DNA from 4 places in the Salmonella sp. A1325 genome. Region 2 is predicted to be linked to each of the others. Evidence: predicted binding sites of a transcription regulator. Region 2 holds the regulator's gene; each other region holds the start of a gene.

What was found. The regulator PhoB, encoded in region 2, activates phosphate uptake and scavenging genes when phosphate is short. The targets are predictions, from matches to a motif close to CTGTCATAAAACTGNCNNAT.
Region 1: a site for PhoB is predicted at 1,072-1,091, ahead of rpoH (RNA polymerase sigma factor RpoH). Genes of this name have one in related genera too.
Region 3: a site for PhoB is predicted at 1,431-1,450, ahead of pstS (phosphate ABC transporter substrate-binding protein PstS). Genes of this name have one in related genera too.
Region 4: a site for PhoB is predicted at 1,793-1,812, ahead of glpT (glycerol-3-phosphate transporter). Genes of this name have one in related genera too.

Annotation. Positions count from the first base shown of each region.
Region 1 covers NZ_JAMLWO010000004.1:126,762-130,440, forward strand. Annotated here, with positions in the region: gene rpoH (RNA polymerase sigma factor RpoH) at 65-919, opposite strand; gene ftsX (permease-like cell division protein FtsX) at 1,165-2,220, opposite strand; gene ftsE (cell division ATP-binding protein FtsE) at 2,213-2,881, opposite strand; gene ftsY (signal recognition particle-docking protein FtsY) at 2,884-3,679, opposite strand, start outside.
Region 2 covers NZ_JAMLWO010000003.1:136,771-140,449, reverse strand. Annotated here, with positions in the region: gene phoR (phosphate regulon sensor histidine kinase PhoR) at 133-1,428, opposite strand; gene phoB (phosphate response regulator transcription factor PhoB) at 1,498-2,187, opposite strand; gene sbcD (exonuclease subunit SbcD) at 2,402-3,604, shown strand; gene sbcC (exonuclease subunit SbcC) at 3,601-3,679, shown strand, end outside.
Region 3 covers NZ_JAMLWO010000015.1:33,741-37,419, forward strand. Annotated here, with positions in the region: gene NAZ64_RS20935 (fructose-specific PTS transporter subunit EIIC) at 1-1,340, shown strand, start outside; gene pstS (phosphate ABC transporter substrate-binding protein PstS) at 1,506-2,546, shown strand; gene pstC (phosphate ABC transporter permease PstC) at 2,682-3,641, shown strand; gene pstA (phosphate ABC transporter permease PstA) at 3,641-3,679, shown strand, end outside.
Region 4 covers NZ_JAMLWO010000012.1:121,584-125,262, forward strand. Annotated here, with positions in the region: gene glpB (glycerol-3-phosphate dehydrogenase subunit GlpB) at 1-52, opposite strand, end outside; gene glpA (anaerobic glycerol-3-phosphate dehydrogenase subunit A) at 42-1,670, opposite strand; gene glpT (glycerol-3-phosphate transporter) at 1,943-3,301, shown strand; gene glpQ (glycerophosphodiester phosphodiesterase) at 3,306-3,679, shown strand, end outside.

The DNA.
Region 1 (3,679 bases), on a different contig from region 2:
TCCGGCCTACAAAAAACAAAACCCCCGAATTCACATTCGAGGGTTCATTGGCAATTCGCGAAGATTACGCTTCGATCGCAGCGCGAAGCTTTTTCATGGCGTTCTTTTCAAGCTGGCGCACACGCTCAGCGGAGACGCCGTAACGATCGGCCAGCTCCTGCAACGTAGACTTATTGTCTTCGTCCAGCCAGCGAGCGCGGATAATATCCTGGCTACGCTCGTCGAGCCCCTGCATCGCGTCGGTCAGTCGGTTGGCGGCCTGCTCTTCCCAGTTATCGTCTTCAATGCCGTCGGCAAAGTTAGACGATTTATCCTGCAGATACAGCACCGGCGCCATTGGCTGGCTGTCGGACTCATCGTCCGAAGACATGTCAAACGTCATGTCCTGCGCCGCCATACGCGACTCCATCTCACGCACGTCTTTACTGGAAACACCCAGTTCGCGCGCCACCATTTCAACCTCATCCTGATTAAACCAGCCCAGACGCTGCTTGGTTTTACGCAGATTAAAGAACAGCTTACGCTGCGCTTTCGTGGTTGCGACTTTAACGATACGCCAGTTACGCAGCACGTATTCGTGAATTTCTGCTTTAATCCAGTGTACGGCGAAGGAAACCAGGCGCACGCCTACTTCCGGGTTAAAACGACGTACGGCTTTCATCAGGCCGATGTTGCCTTCCTGGATCAAATCCGCCTGCGGCAGACCATAGCCCGCATAGTTACGAGCAATATGAACAACAAAGCGCAGGTGAGACAGGATCAGCGTTTTAGCTGCTTCCAGATCGCCCTGGTAATGCAGCCTTTCAGCCAATGCCCGCTCCTCGTCAGCCGATAACATCGGCCACGCGTTCGCCGCCCGGATATAAGATTCCAGGTTGCCAACAGGGGCTAAAGCTAAATTTTGCATTTCTTTGGTCATTCAAATCCTCTCAATCAGTATTGCCTGGCACCGTCAGCGAGCAACAACCGTGCCAAAGCCGATGAGCAACGAGAATATCACCCACTCTTTTATCAGACAGTGATTTTATCCACAAGTTCAATGTAACACTGTGCATAATTTGCACAAATCTTGTGACATAAAGATGACGCGCGGGGAAGAGACAACAGGGACTCTTTCCCTGCGAACGGAAGCCCATTGCAGGGAAAGATTATACCACGATTTTATCAATCGGGAGTAAAGTGACGTAAATGTTGCACCGTGGCCAGCCAGGCGGCGATCCAGCCAATCATGGAACAGACCAGCAGCAGCAACAGGCACTCATCGAACGATAAGCCATTGAGATCAAACTTCGTGCCGAAGACCTGCGCCACTTCAGTCACCGCCGATGATAAACGCATCACCAAAATTTCAGACAATATCAGTGACAGAAACGCGCCGGAAAAACCGAGCAACGCGCCGCCGTAGAGGAACGGACGCAGGATAAAGCCATCGGTCGCGCCAATCAGCTTTTGCACGTTAATGGTGTCGCGACGGGCAAAAATGCTCAGGCGCACGCTGTTGCCGATAACGAGGAAGACCGCCGCGACCATCAGCACGCCGATCATCGCCGACACACGGCCCACCAGCCCGGTGAGCGCCGCCAGGCGCGCAAACCAGCTATCATCCATGCGGACTTCGTCAATGCCGTTAATCTGCGAGATACGGTCGCGCAGCGTATTAAGCGAGGCGGTACTTTGAAAGTCCAGCTTGGGGATCACCACCGCCACCGCCGGTAGCGGGTTCTCTTCCAGCATATCCAGCGCGCCGCCAAAACCCGACCAGTTGCGGAATTCTCCCAGCGCGTCCTCACGGGACAGGTAGTTGACCTTCTCAACGCCCTGCTCGGCCTGAAGCTGCCCAACGACCCGCGCCGCCGCGTCATCATCCAGCGTTTTTTGCAGATAAACGGTGATCTGCGGCGACGGATAATACTGAGTCGCCGCCTGGTTGACGTTCTTATAGACCATGTAACAGACGCTGGGCAGCGTCAGGGAGATGGCGATCACCATCACCGTCAGAAACGTCGCCAGCGGTTTGCTTTTCAGATCCTGCAGCGCGCCGTGCCAGGCATAGCGCACCTGCTCATTAAAGACGTTCGTTTTACGTGAGTTCGGTTTCGGCGTCGGCTTCTGGCGTCCTGGCGCGTTGCGCCCGCCGCCTGTTCCGCCGCGAGACTTACGCAGTCGATCCAACCGTCCGCCGAACTGCCTGATTTGGTTAATCGCGTCGCGCCTATTCATTGGCCAGGCCTCCATGCAGATGTCCATCGCTCAGGACGAGCTGCCTATAGGAACGACGGGAGATAAGTCCAATATCGTGCGTCGCCATCAGTACCGTCACCCCTACGCGGTTAAACTCTTCAAACAGACGTAAAATCCCTTCCGACAACGCGTCGTCCAGGTTCCCGGTCGGTTCATCCGCCAGCAATACCGCTGGCTTATTGACCACCGCGCGGGCGATGCCCACGCGCTGTTGTTCGCCTCCGGAGAGTTGAATCGGGAAGTTTCTCGCTTTGTCCAGTAGTCCAACCTTATCCAGCGCCGCCGACACACGACGACGGATATCATCGCCGCTGGCGCCGGCAATGATTAACGGTATCGCCACATTGTCATAGACCGTGCGATCCATCAGCAGATGGTGATCCTGGAAAATCATCCCAATCTGGCGGCGCAAAAACGGCACTTCGCGGTTTTTCAGGCGCGTAATATCATGCCCGCTGAAGAAGATTTTGCCGGCGCTGGGCCGCTCAATCCCACAGATTAGCTTCAGCAGGGTACTTTTCCCCGCGCCGGAGTGGCCGGTCAGAAACGCCATCTCGCCTGGCCGCATATGGAATGTCACTCCCTGCAGCGCTTGTCTCCCGCCGAGATAGGCCTTGCTGACATGTTCAAAGCGAATCATTGTTAATCCTCTCGGGCAAAAAGTGCCTCAATAAAATCGTCCGCCTTAAACGGACGCAAATCCTCGATACGTTCGCCCACGCCAATGTAACGAATAGGAATGCCAAACTGGTCAGCTACCGAGAAAATCACCCCGCCTTTCGCCGTACCGTCCAGCTTGGTCAGGGTAATACCGGTTAAGCCTACCGCTTCATGGAACAGTTTGGCCTGGCTTACCGCGTTCTGTCCGGTGCTGGCGTCAATGGTCAGCATAACTTCATGTGGCGCTTCTTCGTCCAGCTTTTTCATGACGCGAACGATTTTTTTCAGCTCTTCCATCAGGTGCGACTTGTTCTGCAGACGCCCTGCCGTATCGGCAATTAACACATCCACATTACGCGCCTTCGCGGCCTGGATAGCGTCAAAAATCACCGAGGCGGAGTCCGCGCCGGTATGCTGGGCGATAACCGGAATGTTATTACGCTGTCCCCAGACCTGTAGCTGTTCGACCGCCGCCGCGCGGAAAGTATCCCCCGCCGCCAGCATCACTGATTTACCCTGCTGCTCAAACTGGCGCGCCAGTTTACCGATAGTGGTGGTTTTACCCACGCCGTTCACGCCAACCATCAGAATAACAAAAGGCGTTTTACCTTCAATATTAAGCGGTTCGTCTACCTTCGCCAGAATCTCGCCCATCTCGTCTTTCAACAGACCATACAGCGCCTCAGCATCTTTAAGCTGTTTGCGGCTGGCGCCTTCCGTCAGATTAGCGATAATCTTACGCGTGGTTTCCACCCCGACATCAGCGATGAGCAACTGC
Region 2 (3,679 bases):
ATGAAAAAGTTATGGCTAATCATGCGAACAAAAAATCACCAAACGTTGAATGTTTCAACGACCCCGTCTTAACTGCAAAGAAAATAAGCCAGCATCCGCTGGCTTATGGAAAGTTATACTTACGAAAGGCAATTAATCGCTATTTTTGGCAATTAAACGTTCCGGCAGCACAAAGCTAAATCGCGTTCCTTTGCCAGGCGAACTGTCGATTTCAAGGCGGCTTTCATGGTGATTCAACGCATGTTTCACAATCGCCAATCCCAGGCCGCTACCGCCCGTTTGCCGCGAACGCGCTTTATCGACACGGTAGAAGCGTTCGGTCAGACGAGGAATATGCTCGGCAGCAATCCCCGGACCGTTATCTTGAATGCAAAATTCAGCGCCATGCGCGGCACGTCGCCAGTTCACCGTAATATGCGTTCCCGCCGGCGTATGGTTTACCGCGTTATACACCAGGTTTGAGATCGCGCTACGTAGCTGCTCTTCATTGCCCAGAACGCTAAGACTATCGTCGACCTCAAACGTAAAGGTATGTTTCTGCTGGCTGAGCGTCTGCGCTTCACGCTCCACGACCCGCAGCATCATCGGTACATCCACTTTTTCATTTAATAACAGCGCCGGGGCCGCCTCAATTTTAGACAGCGTAAGCAGTTGTTTTACCAGCCCTTCCATACGATACGTTTGCTCGCGCATCGTATGCAGCGCTTTCTCTCGCGTCGTCCCCTCCAGCGCCTGTTCCTGCATCATTTCCAGATAGCCTTGCAATACCGTCAGGGGCGTACGCAACTCATGGCTAACGTTGGCGAAAAAGTTACGTCTGGCGCCTTCAAGCTGATGCATTTGCGTCACATCGCGCGCCACCATCAGGAGTTGTTTATCGGTATAAGGCATGACGCGGATCTCCAGATGCCGCCCAGTATTGAGCACCAAATGAAGCGGACGGGTGAAATCACGCGTTTTTAAATACTGGGTAAACTCCGGATAACGCAGTAGATTGAGAATATTCTGCCCGTTGTCATCCGGCCAGCGTAGCCCCAGTATCTGTTGCGCCAAACCGTTACACCAAAAAATGCCGCCCTCTTCTGTGGTCAGTACCACGGCATCAGGCAGCGACTCCGCGCCGCTGCGAAAACGTTTAATCAGGTTCCCCAGCTCGCGGCGACGCTTCTTATTTCGCAACTGCATCTGGTGTAAACCGTATAACAGCGGTTCCCAACTTCCCCGTCCCGGCGGCGGCGTCATACTTCTGTCGACCCAAAGCCACCAGGAGAGGCGTAATAAATTCCAGAAATGCCAGACAAGCAGTCCCGTCACCGCCGCCAGTAAAAACCACGGCAGATAACCAAAAAAAGCGCTAAGGATAAGCGCGGGGATGCAACAGAGCACCAGCTCCAGCACCAGCCTTTTCCATGACAGCCGTTCCAGCACGCGTCATACTCCCTCAAGAATGGAAAGCCTTCTCCGCCAGAAACCTGTGTTCTACTGGCGGAAAAGGCATTAAAAGCGGGTCGAAAAACGATACCCTGTCCCGCGTACCGTTTGCACCATCCGGTCGTGGCCGCTGTGCTCCAGCGCCTTACGCAAACGGCGAATATGCACGTCGACCGTCCGGTCTTCAACGTACACATTGGTGCCCCAGACATGATTGAGTAGCTGTTCGCGGCTGTAAACCCGTTCCGGGTGCGTCATAAAGAAATGGAGTAATTTAAATTCGGTCGGCCCCATATCCAGCGGGCTGTCGCCGGTCATCACGCGGTGAGAGCCAGGATCAAGGCTCAGTCCCTGCATCTCGATCACCTCTTCGACCGCCATCGGCGAGATGCGCCGCATAACGGCTTTAATGCGCGCCACCAACTCCTTGGGGGAAAACGGCTTGGTAATGTAATCGTCAGCGCCGGTTTCCAGCCCGCGCACACGATCTTCTTCCTCACCTCTTGCGGTCAGCATAACCACAGGAATATCCCGGGTCAGGGCTTCACGTTTGAGATGTTTAATAAACTGTAACCCTGACCCGCCGGGCAACATCCAGTCAAGAAGGATGAGATCCGGCCAGGGTTCATTAAGTTTATTCACCGCACTGTCATAATCTTCGGCTTCTACGGGCTGAAAGCCATTTTGTTCGAGCACGAAGCACACCATTTCACGGATCGGCGCCTCATCTTCTACGACCAGAATACGTCTCGCCATAATTTGCCCTGTTAGTCGTTAGTTATCAATGCCGCGCCATTATGCGTCAGATTTATGACAGATTTATGAAAAAAAAAGGCGACATTGACAGCATGTTGATGATTTATGACACCGGTGAAACCGTGCATTACCGTGTACCGGCGGTAAATTGCGCCCAAAAATGGAAGGGATGACGTGTATAATCCCGTTCACGCTTTTTTTGCATGGAACTATTATGCGCATCCTCCACACCTCTGACTGGCATCTGGGACAAAATTTCTACAGTAAAAGCCGCGCCGCGGAGCATCAGGCTTTTCTGGACTGGCTGCTGGAGACCGCGCAGGCCCATCAGGTGGATGCCATTATTGTCGCTGGCGATATTTTTGATACCGGTTCGCCGCCAAGCTATGCCCGAGAACTTTATAACCGTTTCGTCGTTAATTTACAGCAAACGGGCTGTCATCTGGTGGTGCTGGCCGGTAATCATGATTCCGTCGCCACGCTAAACGAGTCACGCGACATTCTGGCGTTTCTCAATACAACCGTGATCGCCAGCGCGGGCTATGCGCCGCGGCTACTTCATCGTCGCGACGGTTCTCCGGGCGCCGTACTGTGCCCCATTCCCTTTTTGCGCCCGCGCGACATTATTACCAGTCAGGCGGGATTATCCGGCAGCGAGAAACAGCAGCAACTTCTTCATGCGATTGCCGATTATTATCAACAGCAGTATCAGGAAGCGTGCCAGCTACGCGGCGAACGAAAGCTGCCGGTTATCGCGACGGGACATTTAACCACCGTCGGCGCCAGCAAAAGCGATGCGGTTCGCGACATTTATATCGGTACGCTGGATGCCTTTCCGGCGCAGCATTTCCCGCCAGCGGATTATATCGCATTGGGACACATTCACCGCGCGCAATGTGTCGGCGGCACGGAGCATATCCGCTATTGCGGCTCGCCCATCGCCCTCAGCTTTGATGAGTGCGGCAAAAGCAAATGCGTGCATCTGGTGACCTTCGAGCAGGGGAAATGGCAAAGTACCGAAAGTCTGGCTGTCCCCGTGACTCAACCGTTGGCGGTTTTAAAAGGCGACCTGGCGTCAATTACCGAACAGCTTGAGCAGTGGCGCGGCGTTGAGCAATCGCCCCCCGTCTGGCTGGATATTGAAATCACAACCGATGACTATCTGCACGATATCCAACGCAGAATACAGACATTAACGGAGTCACTCCCCGTAGAGGTATTACTGGTGCGCCGTAGCCGCGAACAGCGTGAGCGCTCGCTGGCGAACGAGCGGCGGGAAACATTAAGCGAGCTTAGCGTGGAAGAGGTTTTTACGCGGCGTCTGGCGCTGGAAGCGTTAGATCACCCGCAGCGCGAGCGCCTGAATCAGCTCTTTTCCAGCACGCTCTACGCGTTGAATGAGGAGCATGAGGCATGAAAATTCTCAGTTTGCGTCTGAAAAACCTGAACTCGCTGAAAGGAGAATGGAAGGTCGACTTTACCGCCGAACCGT
Region 3 (3,679 bases), on a different contig from region 2:
CGACGGGCGTCGCCCATATCTTTATGGCTGCCGAAGCGCTGGAAATTGAAGCCCGCAAGCGTGGTGACTGGATCAAGGTTGAAACTCGCGGTTCCGTCGGGGCGAAGAACACGCTGACCGCGGAAGAGATAGCGCAAGCGGATGTGGTGATTATCGCGGCGGATATTGAGCTGGATCTGTCAGGCTTTGTTGGCAAAAGACTCTATCGCACCAGTACCGGCGCGGCGCTAAAAAAGAGTGCGCAGGAAATGGATAATGCTTTCAATAGCGCCGAGGTCTATCAGGGGAGTGCCGGGCGCTCTTCTTCAGCTGGTAAAACAGAGCTACCCGGCGTTTATAAGCATTTAATGACCGGCGTATCCCATATGCTTCCTTTGGTGGTGGCGGGAGGGTTATGTATCGCGCTCTCTTTTGTCTTCGGTATCCAGGCCTTCAATGAGCCGGGCACGCTGGCGGCTGCGTTATTTCAAATCGGTGGTAAGGCGGCCTTTGCGCTGATGGTGCCGGTACTGGCTGGGTTTATTGCCTTCTCAATTGCCGATCGTCCGGGTCTGGCCCCGGGGCTTATTGGCGGGATGTTGGCCAGCCTGTGCGGTGCTGGTTTCCTGGGAGGGATTGTGGCCGGTTTTCTGGCCGGTTACAGCGTACGGTTTCTGGCGCAAAATATTAAGCTGCCAGCGTCAATGGAAGCGCTTAAGCCTGTGCTGGTTCTGCCGCTACTGTCTACGCTGATTACCGGCCTAATCATGATTTACGTGGTGGGTGGCCCCGTTTCTGCGGTGATGGAAGGGCTGACGACGTTCCTGGGGAATATGACCTCTACGAATGCTATCTTGCTGGGAATGTTGCTGGGCGCAATGCAAGGTTTTGACCTTGGTGGGCCGGTGAATAAAGCTGCGTATACCTTCGGCGTCGGTTTACTGGCTTCTCATTCTTATATGCCAATGGCGGCCATTATGGCGGCAGGGATGGTACCGGCATTAGGAATGGGCGTCGCAACCTGGGCGGCCAGAGCGAAATTCAATGCCGCTGAGCATGAAGCGGGTAATGCATCTTTTATCCTGGGGCTGTGCTTTATCTCTGAAGGGGCGATTCCCTTCGCCGCGCGTGACCCGATGCGCGTCATCCCTTCCACGATGGTCGGTGGCGCAATCGCCGGGGGACTGTCCATGTATTTCGGTTGTACACTGATGGCGCCACACGGCGGCCTCTTTGTCCTGGCGATCCCGCATGCGGTGGAACATGTGATGCAGTACCTGCTCTCGATTGCCCTGGGCACGATTGTCTGCGGCCTGATGTACGCGCTGTTGAAACCGTCTGTGGTTGCGCAAACAGTTTAATTCATCTCCCCCTGCAGGCTGGTCTGGTGTCTCCCCGGGCCAGCTTTTTTATTTCCATTGTCATCAAACCGTCATAATCAAGACATATAACTGTCATCAATTTGTCCTATTTTGCTCATCGTAGCAACTCAAACAACGATTTACCGAAACCGTGCAGGAGACATTATGAAAGTTATGCGTACCACTGTCGCAACTGTTGTCGCCGCGACCTTATCGATGAGCGCGTTCTCTGCCTTTGCAGCAGCAAGCCTGACAGGTGCCGGTGCAACGTTTCCTGCGCCGGTGTATGCCAAATGGGCGGATACCTACCAGAAAGAAACCGGTAACAAAGTCAATTACCAGGGGATAGGCTCTTCCGGCGGCGTGAAACAAATCACCGCGAATACCGTTGATTTCGGCGCTTCCGATGCGCCGCTGTCTGACGAAAAACTGAATCAGGAAGGCCTGTTCCAGTTCCCGACGGTGATCGGCGGCGTGGTGCTGGCGGTGAATATTCCAGGCCTCAAATCCGGCGAACTGGTGCTGGATGGTAAAACGCTGGGTGACATCTACCTCGGTAAAATCAAGAAGTGGGATGATGAAGCCATCACCAAACTGAACCCAGGCGTGAAGCTGCCTTCTCAGAACATCGCTGTGGTGCGTCGCGCTGACGGTTCCGGTACTTCCTTCGTGTTCACCAGTTACCTGGCGAAAGTCAACGACGAGTGGAAATCGAAAGTGGGCGCGGGTTCTACCGTGAACTGGCCAACCGGCCTGGGCGGTAAAGGTAACGACGGCATCGCGGCATTTGTACAGCGTCTGCCAGGCGCTATCGGCTACGTTGAGTATGCGTATGCCAAGCAGAACAACCTGGCCTACACCAAACTGGTTTCTGCCGACGGCAAACCGGTAAGCCCGACGGAAGAGAGCTTCTCTAATGCGGCGAAAGGCGCAGACTGGAGCAAAACCTTCGCGCAGGATCTGACCAACCAGAAAGGTGACGATGTGTGGCCAATCACCTCCACCACGTTTATCCTGGTCCACAAAGCGCAGAAGAAACCTGAGCAGGGTGCTGAAGTGCTGAAGTTCTTCGACTGGGCCTACAAAAATGGCGCTAAGCAGGCGAATGATCTGGACTACGCCAGCCTGCCGGATAACGTTGTTGAGCAGGTTCGTACCGCCTGGAAGACCAGTATAAAAGACAGCAACGGTAAGGCGCTGTATTAATTAACGAATTGGCGGATGGCGCTACGCTTATCCGCCCTACGGTTTCGACCGCAGGCCCACGTTGTAGGCCGGATAAGCGTAGCGCCATCCGGCAGGGGCAACGTCGTAAAACGCGTTTAATGGAAAGAGTAATTTATGGCTGCAACCAAGCCTGCTTTTAACCCGCCGGGTAAAAAAGGCGACATGATTTTCAGCGCGCTGGTAAAACTGGCTGCGCTGATTGTGCTATTGATGTTGGGCGGTATTATCGTCTCATTGATCATCTCCTCCTGGCCAAGTATCCAGAAATTTGGTTTCTCATTTCTTTGGACTAAGGAATGGGACGCGCCAAACGATATCTACGGCGCACTGGTGCCTATTTACGGCACGCTGGTGACCTCCTTTATCGCACTGCTGATCGCCGTTCCGGTCAGTTTCGGCATTGCCCTGTTTTTAACCGAGCTGGCGCCAGGCTGGCTAAAGCGTCCGCTCGGCATCGCCATTGAGCTGCTGGCGGCAATTCCCAGTATCGTGTACGGCATGTGGGGGCTGTTTATCTTCGCGCCGCTGTTTGCGACGTACTTCCAGGAGCCGGTCGGCAATATTCTTTCCAACATTCCGTTTGTCGGCGCGCTGTTCTCCGGCCCGGCATTTGGTATCGGCATTCTGGCGGCGGGCGTCATCCTCGCCATCATGATCATCCCCTACATTGCGGCGGTTATGCGCGACGTCTTCGAGCAAACGCCGGTAATGATGAAAGAGTCCGCTTACGGTATCGGCTGCACTACCTGGGAAGTTATCTGGCGCATCGTGCTACCGTTCACCAAAAATGGCGTGATCGGCGGCATTATGCTGGGGCTGGGCCGTGCTCTGGGTGAAACGATGGCGGTCACTTTTATCATCGGCAATACCTACCAGCTCGACAGCGCGTCGCTGTATATGCCGGGCAACAGCATCACTTCCGCGCTGGCGAACGAATTCGCTGAGGCGGAATCGGGTCTGCACGTGGCAGCGTTGATGGAACTGGGGCTGATCCTGTTTGTGATCACCTTTATCGTCCTGGCGGCGTCTAAGTTCATGATTATGCGTCTGGCGAAGAACGAGGGAGCACGTTAATGGCTACGCTTGATATGCAGAACACCGCGCAGCTCGCG
Region 4 (3,679 bases), on a different contig from region 2:
CGCACAGCAAACCGGCGAGACCGCCGCCCATAATAACCGTATCAAATTTCATCCTGGTGCTCCTTCTCCAGACCGCATAATCCCTGATAAACCCAGCGCGTGAATTCGCTTTCGCGCAGCGCGTCTCCCCAGGCGACAGGTTGTACGCCTTTCCAGCGCTCATTCAGAAATTCAGAGAGTTGCGTAATAGATTGCGCCGCGGTCGTCACATTAAAACGCTGCAATAGCCCGGCCGCGCGGCAGGCGCACAGCTCGCCCTGGCAAGTGCCCATCCCTACGCGGGTGCGACGACGCAGATCCAGCAGGCTATTCACGGTTAAGTTTTCGACGGCATACTGCACTTCTCCCGCCGTGACGGCCTCGCATTCACAGACCAGGCTACGGTGTTGGCGGCCTTCGCTCAGCCACCCCGGCGTGCGATCGCCATGCCGATAAACCGCCGATCCGCGTAGCGGCGCGGGAAGCGAGATAATGCGTTTCAGCGTATGTTCCGTAGACTCTTTTGAGCCAGGCAACGGCGTATCCGCCGTGATGCAGGGGCGAGTATTGCCCAACTTGCGGCACACGGCGTCGGTCGCCCATTCCGCCATCAGGCGGTAAGTCATTAGCTTCCCGCCGGTAATGGTAATGAAGCCATCAAGCCCGTCGCGTTCGGCGTGGTCGAACAACACAATACCGCGGCTGACGTTACGACCGCTGGGATCGTCATCGCTGGCCACCAGCGGGCGGACGCCGGAATACGCGCGCAGAATACGCGTCTTCGCCATGACAGGGGCCAGTTTTTCCCCTTCACGCAGCAGGATATCGACTTCATCTGCGGTGACGCGGTTGCTGTCTATCTCATTGTAATCAATATGGGTAGAGGTGGTGCCGATCAGTGAAATCGTATCGCCAGGTACCAGAATGTCGGCATCCGATGGTTTCCGGCAGCGGTTAATGACATGCTGGTTGATCCGATGGTCCATGATCAACAGCGAGCCTTTCGCCGGGAACATGCGAATACTCAGGTCGGCGTATTCGGCGATCCGTTGCCCCCAGATACCTGCCGCATTGACCACCACCGGCGCGTGAAGCGTCTGGGTTTCGCCAGTGAGATGGTTGCGCACATGGACGCCGCAGACCGTTGCGCCTTCACGAATGAGCCCGGTCACTTCATGCGCCGTTAACACGATTGCGCCATGTTCTCTGGCATCCAGCATATTGGCGGCGGTAAGGCGGAAAGGGTCCACGGTGCCATCCGGCACTTTTACCGCACCGATGAGCGCAGGGTTAACGGAAGGTTCGATGATGCGAGCCTGCTGCGGATCGATGGCTTCAGCGCGAATGCCTGCCGCTTCACAGGCGCGAATAAAGGTGGCCTGAAACGCAAGATCATCTTCCGGCAACGTAATAAACAGACCATCCGTCGGTTCGACGCAATGGCGGGCGATCCGTTTTAAAATCTGGTTTTCACTAATGCACTCGCGCGCGGATTCCGCGTCGGTAACCGCATAACGAGCGCCGCTGTGCAGCAGCCCGTGGTTACGCCCGGTCGCGCCGGTCGCTATATCATGCCGCTCCACCAGAATGACACGTAAACCGCGCAGCGCGCAGTCGCGGGCGATCCCTGCGCCTGTTGCTCCACCGCCAATGATAATCACGTCACTTGCTTGCGAGTCGCGAGTTTTCATTGTTTTTCCTCACAGTTCGTTTTTTATCATTTAGCCATACAAATCATATGGAATGTTTGATTTCGCGCATAATCGCTCACTATTCGAAAATGAAACGTGATTTCGTGCGCCTTTCTGAACATTAGTCGTAAAACTGTAACAATATGTGCTGTAATTCACATTAACGTGACGTATCTTTACTTAACATCGCGGCCACACTGGGAGCAGCGGGGTTGTTTGAACAAACTGCGGTGTTTACCTCTAAATAAAATATGGGCCACGGAGGCTACAATATGTTGAGTATTTTTAAACCAGCGCCGCATAAAGCGCGCTTGCCAGCGGCGGAGATTGATCCGACCTATCGCCGATTACGCTGGCAGATTTTCCTGGGGATATTCTTTGGCTATGCCGCGTATTATCTGGTGCGCAAGAACTTTGCCCTCGCGATGCCCTACCTGGTAGAACAGGGTTTTTCACGCGGCGATCTGGGCTTTGCTCTGTCCGGGATTTCCATCGCTTATGGTTTTTCGAAATTTATAATGGGTTCGGTGTCCGATCGCTCGAATCCGCGCGTTTTCCTGCCGGCAGGGTTGATTCTGGCCGCAGCAGTCATGTTGTTTATGGGCTTTGTACCGTGGGCGACATCCAGCATCGCCGTGATGTTTGTGCTGTTGTTCCTTTGCGGCTGGTTCCAGGGGATGGGGTGGCCGCCGTGCGGACGTACGATGGTTCACTGGTGGTCGCAGAAAGAACGCGGCGGCATTGTGTCGGTCTGGAACTGTGCGCATAACGTCGGCGGCGGGATCCCGCCACTGCTGTTCCTGCTGGGGATGGCGTGGTTTAACGACTGGAAAGCGGCGCTCTATATGCCAGCCTTTGGCGCGATTGTGGTGGCGCTGTTCGCTTTCGCAATGATGCGCGATACGCCGCAATCCTGCGGTCTGCCGCCTATCGAAGAGTATAAAAACGACTATCCGGACGACTACAACGAAAAAGCGGAAGAAGAGCTGACTGCGAAGCAGATCTTCATGCAGTACGTACTGCCAAACAAACTGTTGTGGTACATCGCTATCGCCAACGTGTTTGTTTATCTGCTGCGCTACGGCATCCTCGACTGGTCGCCGACCTACCTGAAAGAAGTGAAGCATTTCGCACTGGATAAATCCTCCTGGGCCTACTTCCTGTATGAATACGCGGGTATTCCGGGCACGCTGCTGTGTGGCTGGATGTCGGATAAAGTCTTCCGCGGCAACCGCGGTGCGACGGGCGTGTTCTTTATGACCCTGGTGACTATCGCGACCATCGTTTACTGGATGAACCCGGCAGGGAACCCGAACGTTGATATGGCTTGTATGATTATCATCGGCTTCCTGATCTACGGCCCGGTAATGTTGATCGGTCTGCACGCGCTGGAACTGGCGCCGAAAAAAGCGGCGGGTACGGCGGCGGGCTTTACCGGTCTGTTTGGTTACCTGGGCGGTTCTGTCGCTGCAAGCGCCATTGTGGGTTATACCGTTGACTTCTTCGGTTGGGATGGCGGCTTTATGGTGATGATTGGCGGCAGCATTCTGGCGGTAATCCTGCTGGTGGTCGTGATGATTGGTGAAAAACGCCATCATGATGAGCTGCAGTTAAAACGCAACGGAGGCTAATAACATGAAAACCACACTGAAAAACCTTAGCGTGGCGTTAATGTTGGCAGGAATGACCATCGGAAGCTGTGCCGTGGCGGCTGAAAAAGTCGTTATCGCCCACCGTGGCGCCAGCGGTTATCTGCCGGAGCATACGCTACCAGCGAAAGCGATGGCGTATGCGCAAGGGGCAGATTATCTGGAACAGGATTTAGTGATGACAAAGGACGACCATCTGGTCGTCCTCCATGACCACTACCTTGACCGGGTGACTGACGTCGCTGACCGTTTTCCGGACCGGGCGCGTAAAGATGGGCGCTATTACGCTATCGATTTTACGCTGGATGAAATTAAATCCCTGAAGTTTACCGAAGGGTTTGATATTGAAAACGGCAAAAA